3 regions of the Streptomyces sp. NBC_01428 genome follow, and region 1 is predicted to be linked to each of the others. Evidence: riboswitches for the same ligand, from Rfam matches in the RefSeq annotation. Region 1 holds a riboswitch; each other region holds the start of a gene.

Region 1 (5,489 bases):
TCGGATCGGCCCGGAAGGCGGCACGAGGCGCGCCCGGAACGGCTGCCCCGCCGCCTGACAAGGCCCTTTCGCTCTCGGCAGGGACCCCTTCCCGATTGACGTACGCCCTGTACATTTTTTACAGACGTCGATCCATCGATCGCGAGGAGGCGTGCCCATGCAGCGCCCGTCCGCCCGCCACGTCCTGACCGACCGCACCGAACACCCCGGCGCGGGACACCGGATGCCGGATCCGTACGCGAGGCCGCTCGACGAGCGGATCGTGCTCCTCGGGACGCCCATCGACGACACGTCGGCGAACGCCGTGACGGCGCGGTTCACGCACCTCGAACACCGCGACCCCGACCGGGGCATCTCGCCGTCCATCGACGCGCCCGGCGCACCCGGCGCGAGGTGAGCGGCCGATGATCCCCGACCTCCCGCCGCTGCCCGCGCTGACCCGCGCGGAGGCCGAGCTGATCGACCGCTATCTGGACGTGGTCGACCTCGTCGGCCGGATCAATCCCGCGCACCCCGGCGACACCTACCGAGCGCTGCGCGCCGCCCAGGCACTGGCCGCCAAGGCGACGGCCCTGCGGGACGCGCTCGCGCTCATGCACCAGCGGGGCGAGAGCGAGGTGCACGCGCCGACGCTGGCTCAGGCCCTGCGCGTACTGGACGGTGAGCGGCGCACCACGCGGGTCACGATCCCTCCCGTGTCCGGCAGTTGAGGCACCCCCGCCCGGGTCCGGCGCGCACCGCGCCACCGGACTGTCCGCACCGCGACTCAAACGCACCAGATGGTGTACCCCCTGATGGCGTAGGAATCAGTCCTTTCTCGGACCCCTCCGACTTGCGCAACACGAAGGACAGAAAGGCGGAATGAGGGGTTCCGGTGCAGGTGCGGGGGTCGCCCGTGTCCCCAACACCCCCTCGAACAGAGGGGTGTCCACCCGAACGGGTGAGTGGTGAGTAAGCCCACAAAACACCGGTTCCACTCGGATTTTCGGACGTTCATGGGTGAAGATCCCTTCCGACGACAAGCCCCCGCCACAGCGGCGGGGCGGTCCGGGCGGACGCCGAGTCCTGCCGCCGCCCGGATGCCCGGTCGACAGAAGTGGATCGGCAGGAGTGGAGGACCCAGCACGACGGTCCGCCGGAGCAGCATTCCGCGCGGTCCTTGGGGTGAAGCCGCAGCAGCGGCCGGGCAACTTCGCCAGCCCGAATCCGACAGGTCATCCTTCACAGGCGGCTGACGAAGGGTTGCGCATGACTGCGCTCAATCGTGTCCCGTCGCTGTGGACCAGGGCCGGTACGGCCTCGGCCCTCACCATCGCCGCCGTCGGCGGCAGCCTCGTGGTCCCTGGTGTCGCACCCGACGCCCAGGCGGCCACGACCGCGACGAAGGCACTCCAGGTCGCGGCCTCGAAGCACGGCGCCCCGTACAAGTACGGCGCCACGGGACCGCACCGCTTCGACTGCTCCGGGCTCACGCTCTACTCGTTCAAGAAGGCGGGCAAGAAGCTGCCTCGAACGGCCGCGGCGCAGTACAACAAGACGCACCATGTCTCCGCCTCGCACCGCAAGGCCGGGGACCTCGTGTTCTTCCACTCGGGCCGGAGTGTTTACCACGTCGGCATCTACGCCGGGAAGGGAAAGATCTGGCACTCCCCGAAGACCGGGGAAGTGGTGAAGCTCCAGAAGATCTGGACACGGAGCGTCTGGTACGGGCGGGTCAGCTGACCTGACTCCGGGCGGCGGCGGGGGTCGCCGCCCGGGCACCACCTCGGTCCGGCCGCCACTTTCGGTGCGCCGCCTCCGTCCGGCCGTTGCCCGAAAGGACGGCGACCGTCCCCGCCACGCGCCGGCAGCGCCCGGCTCAGCCCCTCAGCGGCTCCAGGAGCAGCACGAGGCCGAGCACGGTGAGCGCTCCGCCTGTGACGGCCTCCACGGCGCGTGCGGCCCGCGGCCGGCGCAGCCACCGCCCCAGCCGGTCCACGAGCAGCGCGACCGCGGGGAACCACACCAGGGCCAGGACGACCACGATCAGCGCGAGGAGCAGCGTCCGCGGCATCGCGGGGCTGCCCGCCGGCACGAACTGTGGCAGCAGGCTCAGAAAGGTGATCGGCGCCTTCGGGTTGAGGGCGTTGGTGACGAAGCCCTGCCGCAGCGGTCGGGCAGCCGTGCCCGTCCCGGCCGGCACCGCCGCCCCGTGCGCCTCCTTTCCGGACCCCTTCCCGTCGTCGGCCGAGGCCGTGACCGTCCCCGGTCCGGTCCCGTCGGCCGGGCGCGGCCGCCCGAGCGCGCGCACGGTGCGCAGGCCCAGGTAGAGCACGTAGGCGCCACCGAGCAGCTGGAACGTCCGAAACAGCGCGGGGACGGCGGTGAGGACCGCGGCCACCCCGGCGACGGCCAGCGCCGTGTGCAGGAGCAGCCCGCCCGCGATGCCGAGGGCGCACGCGACTCCGGCCCGGCGTGAGACGAGGGCGTTGCGTACGACGACGGTGAAGTCGGCTCCGGGCATGGCGACCATGCCGGCGGCCACCCCGGTGAAGGCGAAGAGCTGTGCGTCCATGCCACCAGGTTCACCCGCAGGGGCCTTCAGCAGGTATGTCGAATATCCTGGGTTCTCCTTAAGCATTCGTTTAGACCCCGGAGAGGGGTCACCTCGGGCCGGACCGTCCGGGGCGGCCCCTCGACAAGGTCCGGAAGTGGTCCCTGGGCCCAGGAGCGGCACATGTACGACCCGACGCGGCTGGCGGCGCTGGTGGCGGTCGCCGAAGCGGGCTCGATCACCCGGGCCGCCGAACGGCTCGGGTACACGCCACCCGCGCTCTCCCAGCAGGTGGCGAAGCTGGAGCGGGAGGCGGGCGCGGCACTGCTGGTGCGGTCGCACCGCGGGACGCGGCTCACCGGCGCCGGCGAGCTGCTGGTGGCGCGAGCGCGGCGGGTGCTCGACGAGATGGAGCTGGCCCGGCACGAACTGGCGCGGCTGGCGGGCCTGTCGGGCGGGACGCTGCGGCTCGGCACCTTCCAGACGGCGGGCATCCATCTGCTGCCGCCCGTGCTCAGCGCGTTCCGCCGGGCTCATCCGGACGTGGAGCTGGCGGTCGCCGACTACGAGCCTCCGCACGGGATCGCGGCGGTCGCGGCCGGGGAGGTGGACCTGGCCCTCACGCACACCTATGAGCCCGCACCGCGTGTACCGCTGCCCTCGTCCGTCGCCGTGGAGGCGGTGCTGGTCGAGGAGTTGGTGCTGGTGACGGCGCCCGGTCACGTGCTCGCGGCCGGTTCCGGGCGATTGCCCCTCGCGGACCTCGCGGGCCAGCCGCTGATCAGCATGGCGCCGGACCACCCACCGCGGCAAGCCGTGGAGGCCGCGCTCGCCCGCGCCGGAGCCACCCCCGCCGTGCTCGTCGAGACGCCGGGCTACGCCCTGGTGTGCGCGCTGGTCAGTGCCGGGCTCGGGGTCGCGGTGGTACCGGAGATGGTGGCGTCGACCGCCGCGACTCCGGTGGGGACGCGGCTGCTCGACCCGGGAGACCTGCGGCGCACGATCTCGGTCGTCCACCGCGCCGAGGGGGCCACGCCCGCCGCCGACGCGTTCCGCGCCCTGCTGCGCGGCGCGTTCGGCCGCGTCGGCCGCGGGCACCCCTACGGAAACCGGCCGGAGGCGTAGGTCCGCGCGGTCCGTGCGCACCGTCGCACCTGGGTGTCGTGCCCGCGCTGGGCGTCGCGGTGTGCGGCCTCTCCTCCAACGACCGGTCGCCCGGCCGGGGATGGGATCCTCGCGGCGCGCTACGCCTCGGGCGGTGCCCCGGCCGCGATCGGCCGGACCGGTGCCGTCCAGGGGAGTTCGATGGAGACCGTCTTGCCTCCCTCGCGGGTGGCGCGGACGCTGAGCCTGCCGCCGCACTCGTTGGCGAGCCAGCGGATGATCACCATGCCGCGGCCGTTGTCCTGCTGGACCGCCGCGGGGAGCCGCTTCGGGAAGCGAGGATGGCTGTCGGTGACGCCGATCCGCAGGCGCTCCTCCCGGTCGAGACACACGTCGACCGTGAAGGTGGGCGACTGCCCGAAGGTGTGCTGAACGGCGTTGGTGGCCAGTTCGGACACGATCAGGCGGACGGTCTCACCGACTTCGGCGTCGCCGGGCAGGCCCCATTCGGCCAGCACTTCCGCGACGAATTTACGGGCCACGGAAACCGAGACGGCTTCGCTCGGCAGAGTGACGGCTGCTTCCTGGTGATCTGCCATGGCGAGGTCGTCCCTTTCCCACGGGACCGGAGTCCGACACGGAGCGGATGGTTCGAGTACGGTCCCGGACTGGTGCTTGCGCCAGACTGCCATTACCGGGCCGGTCGCGGGTGCGATCCACCGAGTAATGCATATATCTGTCGCTCGATGCGGTGAACTCTGCGTCCGCAGAACGTATTCGGACGGCTTGGAAGGAGTAAGGAGAACGGCCATGCAGCACGGTCCCGCGGTACGCCGCCGCAAGCTCGGCGCCGAACTGCGCGCGCTGCGCGCGGGCACGGGCCTCACGAGCGGCCAGGCGGCCCGCCTGCTCGGCTGGCACCAGTCGAAGGTGAGCCGCATCGAGACCGGAACCAGCGGGGTGAAACCGGCCGACGTCGAGCGCCTGTTGGACGCCTACGCGGTCCAGGATCCCGAACTGCGCGAGCTTCTGGTCGTGTTGGCGGGATCCGAGGGGAACGGCCGGCACCACTGGTGGCACGCGTACCGGGGGGTCCTGCCGCCCGCCTACCGCGACTTCATCAGTCTGGAGTCGGGCGCGAGGGGGATGCGCACCCTGGAGACGTCCGTCGTACCGGGGCTGTTGCAGACGCCCGACTACGCCCGCGCGGTGACGCGGGCCGCCGTGGACGGTCTGGAGGAGAGCAAGCTCGACACCCTGGTCGAGGTGCGGCTGGCCCGGCAGGACGTGCTGCGCGCCGATCCCCCGCTGGAGCTGTGCGCGGTGCTCGACGAGGCGGTCCTGCGACGGGAGGTGGGCGGTCCCGAGGTGATGGCCCGCCAGCTGGACCGGCTGTGCGAGGCCGCGGCGCTCCCCCAAGTCCGGCTCCAGGTGCTGCCGTTCGCCGCCGGAGCGCACATCGGGATCACCGGGCCTTTCGTTATCTTCTCATTTCCGAACACAACTGATCTGGATGTGGTTGTTCTCGACCACTTGACGAGTAGCCTCTACCTCGAACGGAAAGAAGACCTCCAGGCCTATACGGAGGCCTTCAACACCCTTCAGTTCCACGCCCTTTCGCCCGAGGACTCGTTGGACTACATCGCCGGGATAGGTGACGGCGCGTAAGGAGGCACCCCCATTGTCTGCATCGCCTCGGTACGTACCCTCCAGCACTGCACTGCGCGACGTGCGATGGCTGCGCAGCAGCCGCAGCACGGGAATGAACAACTGCGTCGAGACGGCGCGCCCCGGCTCCGGACCGTGGTCCGGGACGGTCGCGGTGCGCGATTCCAAGAATCCGGCAGGCCCC
Region 2 (5,489 bases), 3.6 Mb from region 1:
GGCGCCTCCACCCTCGTCACCCGGGGTGTCCTCAACCTGTCGGCACGCACGGGCCGTGACCAGGCGGTTCCCTGGGAGCCGGGCACCACGGAGGACGTGGAGTTCGAGCTGAACGGCATCGGCTACGCGTTCCCCCCGGGCCACCGCATCCGCCTGAGCGTCTCCTCGGCGTACTGGCCCTGGGTCTGGCCGCAGCCCGGCTCCGAGGCCGGCTTCACGCTGGACCCTGCGGGCAGCAGCCTGGAACTCCCGGTACGGGCACAGGAGTCGGACCCCTCCATCACCTTCGGCGAGGCGGAGGAGGCCGAGCCGCTCGGCGTGGTGGTCCCGGTGACGCTCGACGAGCCGCGCCCGGAGCGCCTGGTCCTGCGTGACGTGGCCGCGGGCACCTGGCGGCTCGACGTGGACCCCCGCTACGGCGGCACCCGCGTGTATCCCGACGGTCTGGAGTTCACGGAGGAGGCGCGGGAGACGTACACGATCGACGAGACGGACCCGCTCTCCGCCCGCGCCCGCTCCACCTGGTCGGTCCGGCTGCACCGCCCCGACCTTCCCTGGGACGCCCGCGTCGAGACGACCTCGGCCATCACCTGCGACGCGCGGGACTTCATCACGTCCAACGAGGTCGTCTGCCGGGACGGCGACGAGGTCGTCTTCCACCGGACCTGGGAGAAGCGCATCCCGCGCACCGCGGGCTGAAAGGACTTGACGGGGGCGGCAGTTCACCGGCCGCCCCCGGTTCGGCTCCCGTCCGGCATCCGCCCGGCCCGCCTCCGGATTTCGCCCGGCTCGCGTCGTGATGTCGCCTGCCGTCCGACGGGAAGCCGTCAACTCCGAGCCCACGCCGCACCTTTCGCCGGCGCCCCCTCCGGCGCCGCCCTCCCGCACCCCGCGCCTCCCGCACCCGGCGGGGCCGTCCCGGCGTGCGTCCGAGAACTCCCCGCGCCGCACAGAGCGGTGGCGTAATGCCCGACTTGCCCGGCATGCCGTCTTGGTGACCCCTCGGCGCGTGAATTGGGTCACGCGCGGACCAGTGGATCACCCCTCGCCCACCCCGTGCCGACCCCTTTGCCAAAGGGAAGTTGAGGATTCAATTCCGGTCTAATCGGACGTATTGCCCGCGCTCTAAACAGGCAAAAGCGATCTTCACCGCCACATCAGGCCTTGTTCCCGACATGTGCAGTCGCATACGTTCTCGTCGCACCGGGCGGATCGCCTAATCCTGCCGTCGCCCGGTAACCCACCCACCCACGCACGGCAGGAGCGGGGGAACCACAGGTAAGCCGCCGATCCGGGAGACCGGAACGGCTTGGGGTGAAGCCGCGCCCACCAGCGCGGCCGGGCATCTCCCGCCCGAACCCGACAGCTCACCTCGCAGGCGTCGGAGAGGACATTTCGTCATGCCCGCAGGAACGCAGCGTCACGGCCGTACCACCTTCATCACCCGCGGAGTGATCGCCGCCGGAACGGGCGCCCTCGCCCTCGCCCTCCCGCTCATGAGCGCGACCGGCGCCCACGCCGCGACCCCCCAGGTCGCCAAGACCGCGACCGTCCCGAACGTCTCGCTCGTCACCTACAAGGTGGTCGCCGGCGACACCCTGACCAAGATCGCGAAGAAGTACCCGTCGAGCGGCGGCTGGCAGAAGCTGTACGCGGCGAACCGCGCCGTCATCGGCGACAACCCCGCCCACCTCCGCACGGGCCTGACCCTGACGGTCGGCACGAAGACCGGGAAGGCTCCGGCGAAGGCGGCCACGGCCGCCAAGACCACCGCCACCCAGGCGTCCGCCACCACGTACGCCAACAACCTGGACGGCTGGATCAAGCAGTCCCTGGACATCATGGGCAAGGCGGGCATTCCGGGCAGCTACGACGGCATCTACCGCAACGTGATGCGCGAGTCCTCCGGCAACCCCCAGGCCATCAACAACTGGGACTCCAACGCGGCCGCGGGCATCCCCTCGAAGGGCCTCCTTCAGGTCATCGACCCGACGTTCCAGGCCTACCACGTGGCCGGCACGTCGATGGACCCCTACGACCCGGTCGCCAACATCACGGCCGCCTGCAACTACGCCGCCGACAAGTACGGCTCGATCGACAACGTCAACGGCGCCTACTGATCGCACCGGCGCACCCGCGCCTCTCGCACGACACCGGCCGGCGGCACCTTCGGGGCCGCCGGTGGTGACGGACCGGCCTGTCGGCGATGAACGACCGGGCCCGCGGGACGGTGACGGACCGGGTGTGCGGGGCGGTCCCCACCAGAAGTACGAAGGGCACGGCCCGGGGCATCGGCGGACGCCCCGGGCCGGCTCACATCCTGGGGCCGGGCATCGCCCGGCCCGCCCTTCGGGCCGGCGACGCGCCGTCGCGGGGACGCCCTAGAACCCGAAGATCCGTTCCAGGACCACCGCGATCCCGTCGTCCTCGTTCGACAGCGTGACCTCGTCCGCCACCGCCTTCAGTTCCGGATGGGCGTTGGCCATCGCGACCCCGTGGGCGGCCCAGTCGAACATCGGGATGTCGTTGGGCATGTCACCGAAGGCCAGCGTCGCCGACGGGGTGAGACCGAGGTGCGTCGCGGCCAGCGCGAGACCGGTGGCCTTGGTCACCCCGCATGGCTGGAGTTCGACGGTCCCCGGCCCCGACATGGTGACCGTCGCCAGCGAACCGACCACTCCCCGCGCCGCCGAGGCCAACTCGTCGTCGGACATCGTGGGGTGGCGGAGCAGCACCTTGCTGATCGGCTGCGCCCAGAGGTCGTCCCGGCGCCGCACCCGCACCGCAGGAAGCGTGGGGTGCGGCATCACATAGCCCGGCTCGATGAGCGTCAGCCCGTCCACGCCGTCCTGGTCCACCGCCGCGTACAGCAGGCCGACCTCCGCCTCGATCTTTCCGAGCGCCGTCTCCGCCAACTCCCTGTCCAGGGTCACCGACCACAGCAGCCGGTCCGTCCCCGCGTCGTACAGCTGAGCGCCCTGACCGCACACCGCCAGCCCCGCACCGCCGAGATCGTCGAGCAGCGGTCGAACGCGCGGTGCGGGACGGCCCGTCACCACCAGGTGCTGCGCGCCCGACGCGGTCACCTTCGCCAACGCGGCCCGTGACCGGTCGGAGAGCGTGTCGTCGCCGCGCAGCAGCGTTCCGTCCAGGTCAGTGGCGATGAGTGAATATGCAGTCGGAGCGGCCATGATCCGAAGAATACGGATCGAACGACACATCGGCCCGGCGTGAACCGGACGACGTCCGGTATCCCGTCAGCAACGCCGTTCGCCGTACGGTGGCAGGCGCGTTGCGACCGGTTGGGATCACGCAGGGCCCGCTTCCGCCCAGACGGACTTTCCCGTGCAGGACCGATCACAACGGCTCAACTCCCTGATCCGGGGCTACGATCACCGGCGCCGGGGTCGGGGTACGGGTCCGGCGAGGCCGACTCCGCGGGGCACTCGCCACGGCGGGGACGCCAGACGTCAGCGGCGGGAAACCGTCATCGAGAATCCGGGGAGATCCATGACGTCCGAGCCCATCGCACGACGGCCCGCGCACGCGCGCCTCGACGCCTCCCCCGCGGGGGACCGCTTCCGGCACCATCTGCGCACCGCCGCCGAAGCCGTCGTCCGGCGCTTCCCGGAGGCCCTGCGGCCCGAGATCTACGCGCTGTCCCTCCGCGTCTGGCGCGTCGACGGCGACGAGCGCCACCCGTACGTGGCCATCGGCTACAACACCGAGACCCAGTACGCGAAGGAGACCTTCCCGCAGGACCCCGGCGAGGCGCGCTGGAACTACGCCCTCTGGCTGCTCGACGGATTCGAGATGCTGGGCAACGTCCCCGAAGACCCCGTCGGTGGGCCCCTGTTCGTGGAGGCGGCCAAGGAGCAGGGGATCTGGTTCGAGGGTGACTACGACTTCCTCGCCATGGACCTGCCGGAGGACGAGGAGGACGAACTGGACTTCGCCTCCGAGATGCTGCGGCTCCAGTTCCACGCCGACTGCGTCGACCTCGCCCGGCGCCTGCACGCCGACGGAACCCTCACGGAGATCTTCGGCCGCGCCCTGCCGGTCGTCGTCTTCGACATGGACAGTCCGGGCTGGGAGGTCAAGGCCACCCGGGCCGCCAACCCGCCCGGGGTGATCGAGGACTTCATGGTCTGGCAGACGGCGGCGGTCTTCGAGAACGCCCCGCGGACCGAGGAGTTCCTGATCGACCTGGACGCGGAGTGGCTCGCCTACTTCCGCGAGATGGCGGACGTGCTCGTGACCCGCTTCGGCGTCTCGCGCGCGGAGGCCGTCGCGCGCGTCAACGAACGCCATGTGGGCGAGGATCTCGCGCCCATGGGTGAGGACCTCCTCGGTCATGAACTCCCGGAGTTCTGGGCGCACCACCTCTACTTCGAACCCGACTCCCTGGGCATGCTGCCCTCGGGCGCCCCGGAGGCGGACGGCGACCTCTCCCGGTGGACCGTCCGGCCCGCCCCACCGGACAACTCGGGCGCCTGGACCCTCAAGAAGGAGTCCTGACCCACGAGTTGCCCGGGGGGCGAGGGGTCCGACGGCTCACCCGTGCGCGGCCGCCAGGTGCCTGGCGAGCCGCGGGGAGGCGAACTCCGTGCCGCACACGAAGCGCATCACCGGACCGTACGAGGACGCCGCCGGCAGGCCCGTGAAATACAGCCCCGGCAGCGAGGAGCGGTACCCGGCGCCCAGCCTCGGCGTGCCGCGGCTCGCGGCCAGCCCTGCTCGGAGCTCATGCCCGAGGAAGTCCATCGCGGCGATGTCGACGCGATAGCCGGTCGCCGCCATGACGTGATCGGCGGTGAGTTCCTCGACCCGGCCCCCATGGGTCCGCACCGTGAGGACGGGTTGTCCGTCGGTGGCCGCCGCGCTGACGATCCGCTCCACCTCACGGACACCGACCTTGCCCTCGAAGCGGTCCCTGAGCCACCAGGCACCGAGGGGTCCGAGCACGCGGCGCACCAGGTAGTGCCGGGCCTCGGCGGGCAGATGACGGTAGGGCTGCGGGTAGTAGCTCAGGGCCCACAGGGACCAGGCGCGGCCGAACGGCGACTCCGGCCGCAGCTTCGGCTGGTCCCACGGAGGCGCACCGAAGTCGACCGCCCCCTTCCCCCGGGACACGACACGGACCTGCGCGCCCGCCTCCGCCGCCAGTGCCGCCGTCTCCAGCGCCGACTGGCCGGCGCCGACGACGATCAGCTCCTTGCCGGAGAAGCGCCGCAGGTCGTGGTGTTGCGAGCTGTGCGAGACCGGGCCGGAGGGCGTGGGACCGTCCGCCGCCGCCCCGGCCAACTCGGGAGGCAGGTGGGCCAGCCCCGACAGCCCGGTGGCGACGACGACCGCGCGGGCGGTGAACGACTCCCCCGAGTCCAGCTTGATGTCGAATCCCCCGGACCCGGCCGCGTCAGGGCCGCTCCTGCGGTCGACCGAGACGACCCGCACCTGCTCCAGCTCGGGCACGAGCTTCTGCCGGAACC
Region 3 (5,489 bases), 3.9 Mb from region 1:
CGAGATCGCGCCGGTGCGCTTCCAGTCCAGATGCGTCGCCGGGATCTCCTCCAGGAAGCGGGAGGGCGGGTTGTACGACGGCTGTCCCCACGCGCTGCGCATCGAGGAACGGGTGAGGTAGAGCCGCTCCCGCGCGCGGGTGATGCCGACGTAGGCCAGGCGGCGCTCCTCCTCCAGTTCCTTGACCTGCCCGAGGGCGCGCATGTGCGGGAAGACGCCGTCCTCCATGCCGGTCAGGAACACCACGGGGAATTCGAGGCCCTTGGCGGTGTGCAGGGTCATCAGGGTGATGACGCCGTTGCCGTCCTCCTCGTCCGGGATCTGGTCGGAGTCGGCGACGAGCGCGACCCGCTCCAGGAACGCGGCGAGTCCGGCCGGGGTCTCGTCCTCGCCGGTCTCCTGCTCGAACTCCAGGGCCACGGCGGCGAGTTCCTGGAGGTTCTCGATGCGGGTCTCGTCCTGCGGGTCGGTCGACGCCTGCAACTCGGCGAGGTAACCGGTGCGTTCGAGGACGGCCTCCAGGATGGTGGCCGGGCCCGCGCCGGACTCGACGATCGTGCGGAGGTCCTCCATCAGCGTGTTGAACCGCCGGACCGCGTTCGTCGAACGGGCGGCCATGCCGTAGGCCTCGTCGACGCGGCGCAGGGCCTGCGGGAAGCTGATCTTCTCGCGCTGCGACAGGGCGTCGATCATCGCCTCGGCGCGGTCGCCGATGCCGCGCTTGGGCACGTTCAGGATGCGGCGCAGCGGGACCGAGTCCTCGGGGTTGGACAGCACCCGCAGGTAGGCGAGGACGTCCCGGACCTCCTTGCGCTCGTAGAAGCGGACTCCGCCGACGACCTTGTAGGGCAGGCCGACGCGGATGAAGACCTCTTCGAAGACACGGGACTGGGCGTTCGTCCGGTAGAAGACCGCGACGTCGCCGGCCTTGGCCTCGCCCGCGTCGGTGAGACGGTCTATCTCGTCGGCGACGAACTGCGCCTCGTCGTGCTCGGTGTCCGCGACGTAGCCCGTGATGTTCGAGCCCGCGCCCGCGTTCGTCCACAGGTTCTTGGGGCGGCGGGACTCGTTGCGCTCGATGACCGCGTTGGCGGCGGTGAGGATCGTCTGCGTGGAGCGGTAGTTCTGCTCCAGGAGGATCGTCTTCGCGTTCGGGTAGTCCTCCTCGAACTGGAGGATGTTGCGGATGGTCGCGCCGCGGAAGGCGTAGATCGACTGGTCGGCGTCACCCACGACGCACAGCTCGGCGGGCGGCAGGTCGGCGTCGCTGGGCGGGACGTCCACGGGGTGCTCGGAGGTGCCGACGAGCTCCCGCACGAGGGCGTACTGCGCGTGGTTGGTGTCCTGGTACTCGTCGACCAGGACGTGCCGGAAGCGGCGGCGGTAGTGCTCGGCGACGTCCGGGAAGGCGCGGAGCAGGTTGACCGTGGTCATGATCAGGTCGTCGAAGTCGAGCGCGTTGGCCTCGCGGAGCCGCGACTGGTACATCGCGTAGGCCTGGGCGAGGGTCTTCTCGAAACCGTCGGTGGCCTGCGCGGCGAAGTCCTCCTCGTCGATCAGCTCGTTCTTCAGGTTCGAGATCTTGGCGCTGAACGACTTCGGCGGGAAGCGCTTCGGGTCGAGATCGAGGTCGCGGCAGACGAGCGCCATCAGACGCTTGGAGTCGGCGGCATCGTAGATCGAGAAGGACGAGGTGAAGCCGAGCTGCTTGCTCTCGCGGCGCAGGATGCGGACGCAGGCGCTGTGGAAGGTCATCACCCACATCGCGTTGGCCCGGGGGCCCACGAGCTGCTCGACCCGCTCCTTCATCTCGCCGGCGGCCTTGTTCGTGAAGGTGATCGCGAGGATCTGGCCGGGGTGCACATGGCGCTCGCCGAGCAGGTGGGCGATGCGGTGGGTGAGCACGCGGGTCTTGCCGGAGCCCGCGCCGGCCACGATGAGCAGCGGGGAGCCGGAGTGGACCACGGCCGCGCGCTGGTTCTCGTTCAGCCCGTCGAGGAGGGCCGCGGGGTCCACGGCGGGCCGGTGGGCGCCGTCGCGGTAGTACGCGTCGCGGCTCGGCGGCACGTCGAACCGGCCGCCGAACAGGTCGTCCGCGACCGGCTCCGCGGCGTGCTCGTCCTCGGGCGGCGGCGGGTGCTCGTCCTCGTGGGCCGCGGAGGGCTTGAGGTCCGCCAGGAAGCTGTCGTCAAAGAGGCTGCTCATCGCTCTCCGAGTCTAGGCGGCCCCACTGACACACCGCGGCCACCCCGAGAACTCGACGGGAACCCGTGACTCGTGCGCGTGACCGGCTCGTGACGGTACGCGCACGTCGGAGTGGGTACGACCGGTCCCCACCACGACCACCGTCCAGCGAGGAGCCACCCTCGGGGCATCTCCGCAAAGTGACACACACCACGCACATCGGGCGTGCGCGACGGCGCACATGGCCAAGGTCACGAAAATGTATCGGGCATATCGCACTCCAACCTTCACACGGGCCACACGAGTTGGCTAGCGTGCTGGAAGGCCGCCCGACCGCAACCGGCGAACGTCGCCGGGCCGAGCGGCCTCCGCCGAGTTCGGCCCGCCCACCAGGCGGCCGGAGCCGGGGACCCACCGACCTGGGGTGAATCGGTCCGACCGCCCCGAGGGGCCAGGACCGTAGGGCAATCCTTCCGGAACCACCCGCCCGAACCCGACAGCTAACTCGGTAGGCGGATGACGGAAGGAGTCGCCTCTCTTGGCGTCGCACCGCAAGTCGCGTCCTACGGGTTCGCGCATGGCTGGCATACGGACCCCCGTCCTCGCGACGGCCGCCCTCACCTCCGTGGCCCTGCTCTCCCAGACGGCGAACGCCGCGCCCTCGGCCGAGCCGAAGCCCAGCGTCGAAGAGGTCGAGAAGAAGGTCAACGACCTCTACCACCAGGCCGAGACGGCCACCGAGAAGTACAACGCCACCCGGGAGAGGACCACCAAGCAGCGCAAGCGCGTCGACACCCTCCTCGACGACGTGGCCGAGCGCACCGAGAAGCTCAACTCCGCGCGCGAGGAGCTGGGTTCGTTCGCCGCCGCGCAGTACCGCACGGGCGCCTCCACGCCCGGCACCGCGACGCTGCTGCTCGCCGACGACCCGCAGGACTACTTCGACCAGACGCAGTTGATGAGCCGTCTGACGACCCGGCAGAAAGCGGCCGTCGACGACTACGTCACCGAGCAGGCGGCGACCACCAAGAAGCGCACCGAGGCCAGCGAGAGCCTCCAGTCGCTGACCACCTCGCAGAACGCCCTCAAGACGTCCAAGGCGACGGTGCAGCGCAAGCTCTCCGCGGCCCGCGACCTGCTCTCGAAGCTGACCGCCGAGGAGAAGGCGCGGCTGGCGGCGATCGAGAAGAAGAAGCGGGAGCAGGCGGCGGCCAAGGCGGCGGAACTGGCGCGTCAGCAGGCCGCGGCGGAGAAGGCGGCCAAGGAGAAGGCCACCGAGCAGGGGTCGTCGTCGGGCGGCACCACCGGCTCGTCCGGCTCGACGGCCACGGACCCCTCGTACGCGACGAAGGCCGGCAAGGCGCTCGCCTTCGCCCGCACGCAGATCGGCAAGCCGTACGTGTGGGGCGCGACCGGCCCGGACTCCTACGACTGCTCGGGCCTGACCCAGGCCGCCTGGAAGGCCGCCGGTGTCTCCCTGCCGCGTGTCACCTACGACCAGGTGAACGCCGGCACGACGGTCTCCCTCACCGACGCGAAGCCCGGTGACCTGGTCTTCTTCTACGACGACATCAGCCACGTCGGGCTCTACATCGGCAACGGCATGATGATCCACGCGCCGAAGCCGGGAGCGTACGTCCGCGAGGAGTCGATCTACTACGACGGCACCTCGGCGATCCACAGCGTGGTCCGCCCCGCCTAGGAACCTCTCGCGGGCACGCGCGCGGGGAGGCCGAATCGGCGCCACGCACGCGTGCCCCACCGGCAACCGGTCCCGCGGTCCCTAGCATCGGGCGCATGCCCGACATGCCGGATACGTCAGACCGTCCTCAGATCCCCGCCTGGTGGGCGCGGCGGGCGCCCGCCGCCGGGGCCGCCGTCATGGCCACCGGCATCCTCTCGGTGGGCCTGTATCTGACCGACCACGAGACCCTTTCCCGGATCGCGCTGGCCCTCGCGTCCGTCGGCTGGCTGGCGCTCGCCGCCGACTTCGCCGTCCGGCTGGTGCGGGACCGGGCCCGGTGGGTCCGGGAGGCCGGCACCCCGGCCGGGCTGACCGCCGTCGCGGCGACGACCGTGCTGGGCATCCGCTTCTCGGCACTGGGGTGGCAGACCCTCGCCGAGGCCCTCCTCGCACTGGCGGCCCTGCTCTGGCCCGTGCTGCTCGTGGCCGTCGTACGGCACTGGCGGCGGCGCGCGGCGGGCGGGGTGTTCCTCGTCTGTGTGGCCACGCAGGGCCTGTCGGTGCTGGGCTCGTCGGTCGCGTCGGCCGAGCGCTGGGACTGGCTCGCGCATGCCGCGATGGTGCTGTTCTGGCTGGGGCTCATCCTCTACGTGATCGCGTACACGCGGTTCGACCTGCGGGAGGTGGCACGGGGCGCCGGGGACCACTGGATCGCGGGCGGCGCGCTCGGCATCTCGGCGCTGGCGGGGGCCACGCTCGTCGCCGCGCACCACGTGAACCCGTACCTGTGGAACGACGACGACCAGGGTGCGCTGCGCGCGACGACCACCGTGCTGGTGACGCTGGCCCTCGTCGGGTTCTGCCTGCTGCTCGTGGCGGAGGTGGTGTGGCCGCGCCCGCGCTACGCGCTGGAGCGCTGGGGGACGGTGTTCCCGATGGGAATGACGGCGGTGGCCGCCCTCGCCGTCTCGGCCGCCCTCGACGTCTCCTGGCTCAAGGGGCTCGGAGAGGTCCTGCTGTGGATCTCGGTGGCGGCGTGGCTGGCGGTCGCCGCGGGCGCGGTCCTGGCGGCGCGGTCGACGGCGCGGGGCGCCACGCCCGGCGCCCCGGGATGAGGCCGGTCAGGTCCAGAGGACCGCGATGAAGATGTTCGCGACGGTGAGCAGGCCCACCAGGCCGAAGAGGTTCTTGTCGACCTTCTCGTCGTCCCGCTTCACATAGACGAGCCCGAGGATCACGATCAGCAGGGCCAGCTTCACGCCGATCTTGACGGTGTTGACCGTGTTGTCGTCGGCCTGGTTGAGGCCGACGAGGGCGACACCGGTGACGAGCATGGTGAGCGCGCCGTGCAGCATCGCCGGGACGAAGCGGGCGGTGCCGCGGCCCATCGCCTTCATCTGGGTGAGGAAGCCGCCGAGGAGCGCGGCGATGCCGATGATGTGCAGACCGACGAAGAGATGGATGAGTACGTCCATGGGGCCGGAGCCTAATCGGGGACCCTCGGGCGCCCTCCCACCGGGCCACCCCTTCGCCCCGGCCCTTCACCCCGCCCCTTCGCCCCGGCCCCTCCGGTCACCGGGCCCTCCCCGGGCTCGTGGGCACCGGCCGTCAGCCATAGCAC

The links. A riboswitch is a leader RNA that binds a small molecule or an ion and turns the genes downstream of it on or off. The one in region 1 is predicted to bind cyclic di-AMP.
Region 2: it holds a riboswitch for cyclic di-AMP, as region 1 does, so the genes downstream of both, OG406_RS17680 (LysM peptidoglycan-binding domain-containing protein) here and OG406_RS33610 (C40 family peptidase) in region 1, are expected to answer to the same signal.
Region 3: it holds a riboswitch for cyclic di-AMP, as region 1 does, so the genes downstream of both, OG406_RS16665 (C40 family peptidase) here and OG406_RS33610 (C40 family peptidase) in region 1, are expected to answer to the same signal.

The regions. Positions count from the first base shown of each region.
Region 1 covers NZ_CP109499.1:7,730,708-7,736,196, reverse strand. Annotated here, with positions in the region: gene OG406_RS33620 (ATP-dependent Clp protease proteolytic subunit) at 158-397, shown strand; gene OG406_RS33615 (hypothetical protein) at 405-710, shown strand; cyclic di-AMP (ydaO/yuaA leader) riboswitch at 1,071-1,245, shown strand; gene OG406_RS33610 (C40 family peptidase) at 1,249-1,722, shown strand; gene OG406_RS33605 (LysE family translocator) at 1,859-2,554, opposite strand; gene OG406_RS33600 (LysR family transcriptional regulator) at 2,717-3,658, shown strand; gene OG406_RS33595 (ATP-binding protein) at 3,778-4,236, opposite strand; gene OG406_RS33590 (helix-turn-helix domain-containing protein) at 4,448-5,305, shown strand; gene OG406_RS33585 (DUF397 domain-containing protein) at 5,319-5,489, shown strand, end outside.
Region 2 covers NZ_CP109499.1:4,090,425-4,095,913, forward strand. Annotated here, with positions in the region: gene OG406_RS17675 (CocE/NonD family hydrolase) at 1-699, shown strand, start outside; cyclic di-AMP (ydaO/yuaA leader) riboswitch at 1,236-1,396, shown strand; gene OG406_RS17680 (LysM peptidoglycan-binding domain-containing protein) at 1,401-2,120, shown strand; gene OG406_RS17685 (HAD family hydrolase) at 2,382-3,191, opposite strand; gene OG406_RS17690 (hypothetical protein) at 3,511-4,518, shown strand; gene OG406_RS17695 (FAD-dependent oxidoreductase) at 4,555-5,489, opposite strand, start outside.
Region 3 covers NZ_CP109499.1:3,866,335-3,871,823, forward strand. Annotated here, with positions in the region: gene pcrA (DNA helicase PcrA) at 1-2,205, opposite strand, end outside; cyclic di-AMP (ydaO/yuaA leader) riboswitch at 2,544-2,714, shown strand; gene OG406_RS16665 (C40 family peptidase) at 2,723-3,886, shown strand; gene OG406_RS16670 (tellurite resistance/C4-dicarboxylate transporter family protein) at 3,991-4,983, shown strand; gene OG406_RS16675 (hypothetical protein) at 4,990-5,343, opposite strand.